Linked DNA regions of Prochlorococcus marinus XMU1411. The protein of the gene in region 1 binds, or shares a complex with, the protein of each later gene. Links are inferred from orthologs where the notes say so. Each region holds a gene or a part of one and is shown on either strand. Other genes may lie near its edges.

Region 1 (2,909 bases):
TTTGTGTAGGTCTTGAAAGTTATAATCAACTTCACAAAACAATTGAACAAATTAAATCAATGGCAGATGTTTTAGATATTGCCAGAGTTGGACAAAGTTAATTTTAAAATAAGATCAAACTAACTTTTACTTTTTATCTTGTAGATAAAGAAAACAATACTGCCGCAAATAAAAGCCAGTAAAATACCTACACAAGATGAACCTAATAGTAATTTTAGGGAAAAAATTCTACCTTGTTTCCATAAGTCATCAATAACTAAACTTTTTTCAAGAAGTTTATTAGAAGAATTATTTAAAAAAATCGAACCAACTTTATAGTTAAAATAATAAAGTGGAATATAAGTAAAAGGGTTGCTAATCCATGTACCAATTGCAGCTAGAATAATATTTCCCTTGGCTATTTTCGCTAAAAATACCCCTATTAAAGTCTGAAACCCAAAAAAAGGAAAACAGCCACTAAATACCCCTATAGCTAAACCTTTAGCATTAAAGAAAGGACTTCCATTCTGATTCCTAAATAATGATAGAATTTTCTTATAGGTAATATCTCTTTTAAATCTCATTCAGAAAGAAAATTTCAAAATTCTTGATAATCTTACTTAATTATCCATAACAAAGCGAGAGATGGATTCGATAGTTACTACAGAAGATACGATAGCCGCAATTGCTTCAGCTATAAGTATAGGGAAAGGAGGAGTTGCAATAATAAGAGTATCAGGGAAAGACTCAATAAATTCTTGCAAAAAGATTGTTAAAACTAAATCTAAATATGCATGGGAATCACATAGAGTTTTTCATGGTTTTATTCAGGAAAATAAACAAAATAAATTTATAGATGAGGTTTTAATTTTAGTAATGAAATCACCTAATAGCTTCACAGGAGAGGATGTTGTTGAACTTCATTGCCATGGAGGAATTATCATAGTGAATAAAGTTCTAAAGAGATTATTATCTAGTAATTCTAGAGTTAGACTTGCAAACCCAGGAGAATTTAGTCAAAGAGCTTTTCTTAATGGAAAAATAGACCTTACTCAAGCCGAGTCGATTAATCAATTAATTAATGCAAGCAATACAAAATCAGCAGAGTTAGCTTTTAGTGGGCTTCAAGGAGAAATAAAGAAAAAAATTAATGATATTAAAAATGACCTTATAAATCAACTTTGCGAAATAGAAGCGAGAGTTGATTTTGAAGAAGAGTTTACAAATTTTGATTACACCAAATATCTAAAAAACATTAAAAAAGTAAAAGAAAAAATAGAATTACTAATAGAAAATGCCAAAAGAAATTCATATATTCACAATGGAATATCCATTGCGCTTATAGGTAAAACAAATGTTGGCAAAAGCTCTTTATTAAATTTACTTGCAAAAAAAGAGAAAGCAATCGTAACTAATATTCCTGGAACAACTAGAGATGTTATTGAAGTTAATTTAACTATTAATGATATTCCAATGAAAATAATTGATACTGCTGGAATAAGAGAAACTCATGAACAAATTGAAAGTATAGGAATTAAAAAAAGTTTTGGAAAAATTAAAGAGTCAGATTTTATAATTTATATTTATAGTCTTGAAGAAGGATTTAATGAAGAAGACAAAAAAATAATAGAAAAAATCCCCAAAGAAAAATTAATTACTATTTTGGGCAATAAAAAAGATTTAATTGATTGCAAAAATATTAATTCAAATGAGTTAAAAAATACAATTCTCATGAGCATTAAGAATAATAATGGTGAAAGATTATTAATCGACACAATCATAAAAAAATGTGGATTAAAACAAGTAGAAAATATCAATATATTTTTAAACGAAAGACATCTAACAAATTTGTCTGCTTGCCTATCTAATTTAAATGATACTGATGAAATCATTAAAAATAAATTGCCATTTGATTTATTATCAATAGAACTGAGAGACGGAATTCAAAACTTATCTAAAATAACTGGTCAAGAATTAACAGAGGAACTCCTAGATAATATTTTTTCTAAATTTTGTATTGGTAAATAAATTTGAGTTAAATTACATAGTGATCTATAGTTAATTCTCTAACTTCAGTTGAATTTTTATTAATTAATTATTTTTTAGTTTAGTGGATTTAAATACTCCAATAATAAGTAAGATCATTGATAATTGGATCGATGAAGATATAGGTAGAGGAGATCTTACAAGTCCCTCTATTACAGAAGAGAATGGTAATGCATATTGGATTGCAAAAGAGGAGGGTATATTTTGTGGGGTTGAAATTATAAAAGAAATTTTTAAAAAAATTGATTTAAAAATCAGTTCAAAATTTAATATCTCTGATGGAGATAAATTTGTTAAAGATCAAAAACTCTTAGAAATATATGGACCTTCAAAAAGTTTACTCGCTACTGAAAGGATCAGCTTAAACATAGCAATGCATTTATCTGGAATATCAACATATACAAAGAATCTCATAGATAAATTAGAAGGCACAAATATAAAATTAGCAGATACTAGGAAAACGACTCCTGGCTTAAGAATATTTGAAAAATATGCATTCAAATGCGGAGGTGGAGTGAATCATAGAATGGGATTATACGATGCTGCCATGATCAAAGAAAATCATATTGCATGGACAGATAATCTTAAGAATGCAGTACAAAAAATTCGCCTAAATTCGCCTTTTACAACTCATATCATAATTGAAGCTGAAAATATCGAACAGGCAAAAGAAGCAGTATTAGCAGGAGCGGATAGTGTCTTATTAGATGAACTTAGTCCTGAAACAATCAAAAAAAGCGTTCAAGAATTAAGAGATTTATCAATTAATAGCCTAAAAAAAGAAGTCAATAAAAATTTGATAATAGAAGTTTCTGGAATAAACCCTAAAGAAATTAGTAAATATCTAATAAAAGGTATTGATTTGATTTCAACAAGTTCTTCTA
Region 2 (3,485 bases), on another replicon or contig:
AATAGTTCTCAATCTGGCTAAAAATGTTGCACAATCCCAAGATTTACCTGTGTGTGTATTTAGCCTTGAAATGAGTAAAGAACAGTTGACATATAGATTACTTTCTATGGAAGTTGGAATCGAAAGTGGCAGGCTAAGAACAGGAAGATTACAGCAAGATGAATGGCCATTACTTGGAGAAGGTATCAATTCACTAGGTCAACTACCAATATTTATTGATGACAAGCCTAACTTAAGTGTTTTAGAGATGAGATCTCTGTGCAGAAGATTAATAGCTGAACAAAAAAAAGAACTTGGATTAATTGTGATTGATTACCTTCAGTTGATGGAAGGATCAACCCCTGATAATAGAGTGCAAGAACTTTCACGAATAACAAGAGGTCTCAAAAGCATGGCCAGAGAATTAAAAGTACCAGTCGTAGCTTTATCTCAGCTTAGTAGAGGAGTAGAGTCTAGAACGAATAAAAGACCAATGTTAAGCGATCTGAGAGAATCAGGATCTATTGAACAAGATGCAGATTTAGTATTAATGATTTATAGAGATGAATACTATAATCCAGAGACTGAAGATAGAGGGATTACAGAAATCATTGTCACTAAACATAGAAATGGACCCGTAGGAACTGTTAAATTATTATTTGAACCTCAATTTACGAGATTTAGGAATTTAGCTAATTAAATCGATCCTAAAATGCAAGATCATCACTCAACAAATGAATCTTTTGACATCATCGTTATTGGAGGAGGACATGCAGGATGCGAAGCAGCTATAACAACAGCAAAATTAGGATTTTCTACAGCCTTATTTACAATCAATTTAGATAGGATTGCCTGGCAACCTTGCAACCCTGCAGTTGGCGGGCCAGCAAAAAGTCAGTTAGTGCATGAAGTTGATGCATTAGGCGGAATCATTGGAAAATTAGCTGATAAAACAGCTATTCAAAAAAGAATATTAAATGCTAGTAGAGGACCAGCTGTATGGGCATTAAGAGCCCAAACAGACAAAAGAGAATACTCAAAAAAGATGATCGAAATCCTTCAAAATACAGATAATTTATCTTTAAAAGAAGCAATGATTACTGAACTGGATATTGCAAAAACTGAAGAAATTGGATTGAACTCCAAAAAAATCATAAAAAAAAGAATAAAAGGTGTAAAAACATTCTTTGGTAGTTATTATTCAGCTAAATCAGTTATTATTACAGCTGGTACTTTTTTAGAAGGAAGAATATGGATAGGAAATAAATCAATGTCAGCAGGTAGATCGGGTGAACAAGCAGCACAAGGTCTTACTCAAAACTTGCACGAAATTGGTATCAAAACAGAACGGTTAAAAACGGGAACTCCAGCAAGAGTTGATAAAAAGAGTATCATTTTTGATGAATTAGATATTCAACCCAGTACTGCAGCGGATAAATATTTTTCTTTTGATCCAGATATCAAAAATAATATGCCTCAAGTTAGTTGTCATATCACAAGAACAACTTCTAAAACACATCAACTCATTCGAGACAATTTACATTTAACTCCCATTTACGGCGGTTTTATTGATAGTAAAGGGCCAAGATATTGTCCATCAATTGAAGATAAAATAGTTAAATTTGCTGATAAAGAATCACATCAAATTTTCTTAGAACCAGAAGGAATTAATACCCCTGAAATATATGTACAAGGATTTTCTACAGGTTTACCCGAAAATATTCAATTAGAACTTTTAAGAACCTTACCTGGATTAAGTAAATGTAAAATGTTGCGACCAGCATATGCTGTCGAGTATGACTACATACCAGCAACACAGCTCCAAACATCACTTGAAACGAAAGAAATTGAATATTTATTTAGCGCTGGACAAATTAATGGAACTACTGGTTATGAAGAAGCAGCAGCACAAGGATTAGTTGCCGGAGTCAATGCGACAAGAAAACTAAACAAAAAAGATCCAATAATTTTCACTAGAGAAAGCAGCTATATAGGAACAATGATTAATGATTTAATTACCAAAGATCTCAAAGAGCCATACAGAGTTCTCACTAGTAGGAGTGAATATAGGCTAACTCTTAGAGGAGATAATGCAGATAGGAGATTAACCCCATTAGGTTATCAAATAGGGCTTATTGATGAGAAAAGATGGTCGGCCTATCAAGAAAAGATGAAACTCCTTGAAGAAGAGAAATTAAGATTAAATAACACCCGTTTAAAAAATACCGATGAAACATCAAAAAAAATAGAATTAGACACGGGATCAAAAATCAAAGGTTCAACGACTTTGAAAGAACTCTTAAAAAGACCAAACTTTCATTATTCAGATCTAATTAAATATAATTTAACTGAAAAAAATCTAGATTCTTCAATACAAGAAGGTGTTGAAATAGATATTAAATACGAGGGTTACCTTAAAAGACAAAAAAACAACATTGAACAAATAAATCGTCAAAGCTGTAAATCTCTACCTCAAGAAATTAATTATGAAAAGATAGATACATTATCTTTAGAAGCTAGAGAAAATTTGAATAAGATAAAGCCAAAAAATTTTGGTGATGCTTCAAAAATTCCTGGAGTAAGCAAAGCTGATTTAACTGCATTACTTGTTTGGCTAAAAATAAGAGAAATAAAGAATGAAAATGCAAATGTTTTTGCTGAAAAAAAGTTATCATCTTAAAAGCATTCCGTCAGAGCACTGAATAATAAACTTTTTAACTCACCAAAAATTTTATGGGAAGAAAAAGCCTCTACTTTTTTAGTGAAAAATTCATTACCGAAGATTTCAGGTCCATGGAAATTAATGCTGCTTGGGGATGGAAGTCCAACTAGACATTTACAGCTTTTAACTAGTCAAGAGACGAAAATTAAATTAATTTCAATGGAAGTAGATTCTCTATTCATTCAAGAAGGTCCGAAAGAATTAAATCAGTTAGATGGCCCTTTAATAAGAAGACAAGTATGGATTAAAAACAATAATAAATACCTAGCTTGGGCTGAAAGTTGGTGGAATGCAGAACAAGTGAATGAAAATTTAAAAGCCAAAGAAGAACCAATTTGGAAGAATTTGACACAAGATAGATCTGAATTGTTTAGAGAAGTTGATAGAATTTCACTTGTAAATTCAAATTGGTTAGAAGATCAATTTTGTTTTAAAGGCCCATTCTGGTCAAGAAATTATAGATTTTTTCGAGACAAAAAGCCCCTAACAATTATTAGAGAAGTCTTTAATCCACATCTAGAAAGTTTATTGGGTTATTCAGGAATTAAAGAATTTAAGAAACTATACTCTTCTTCTTCTTGATCTGGGGAGATTTCTTGATTTCGATTGACCTTGTTGGTTTGATTGATCTCTTGATGTAGTATTCTCGTTTCCTGAAGCTCTTTGCCATCTTTCAACTTTAAAATCCATTTCATCTGGCCAATCTTCATCTTTAGTCTCTTTCACATAAGGTAATTTTTTTGGCTCAGTTTTCTGTAAGCTTTTTGGTTGCCTTAAAGATATT

What was found.
Region 2: the proteins of mnmE (region 1) and mnmG are in contact, whole or in part, in a solved structure (PDB 9HIP), measured with the Escherichia coli proteins. The link is inferred for Prochlorococcus marinus XMU1411 from one-to-one orthologs.

What each region holds. Positions count from the first base shown.
Region 1 is NZ_JAAORI010000002.1:110,636-113,544, reverse strand. The notes cover bases 1-2,815. They hold mnmE (tRNA uridine-5-carboxymethylaminomethyl(34) synthesis GTPase MnmE), read left to right. Parts: upstream 1-624; coding sequence 625-2,007; downstream 2,008-2,815. Other genes in these bases: nadC (carboxylating nicotinate-nucleotide diphosphorylase), read left to right, coding at 2,090-2,815; HA145_RS01040 (DUF2062 domain-containing protein), read right to left, coding at 120-563; HA145_RS01045 (RelA/SpoT family protein), read left to right, coding at 1-101. Outside these bases: more of nadC, read left to right, coding at 2,816-2,909. UniProt on the Escherichia coli protein: Exhibits a very high intrinsic GTPase hydrolysis rate. Involved in the addition of a carboxymethylaminomethyl (cmnm) group at the wobble position (U34) of certain tRNAs, forming tRNA-cmnm(5)s(2)U34.
Region 2 is NZ_JAAORI010000006.1:144,386-147,870, forward strand. What follows is about bases 242-3,175. They hold mnmG (tRNA uridine-5-carboxymethylaminomethyl(34) synthesis enzyme MnmG), read left to right. Parts: upstream 242-691; coding sequence 692-2,659; downstream 2,660-3,175. Other genes in these bases: dnaB (replicative DNA helicase), read left to right, coding at 242-679; HA145_RS09330 (chorismate lyase), read left to right, coding at 2,708-3,175. In the rest of the region: more of dnaB, read left to right, coding at 1-241; more of HA145_RS09330, read left to right, coding at 3,176-3,283; HA145_RS09335 (RNA helicase), read right to left, coding at 3,263-3,485. UniProt on the Escherichia coli protein: NAD-binding protein involved in the addition of a carboxymethylaminomethyl (cmnm) group at the wobble position (U34) of certain tRNAs, forming tRNA-cmnm(5)s(2)U34.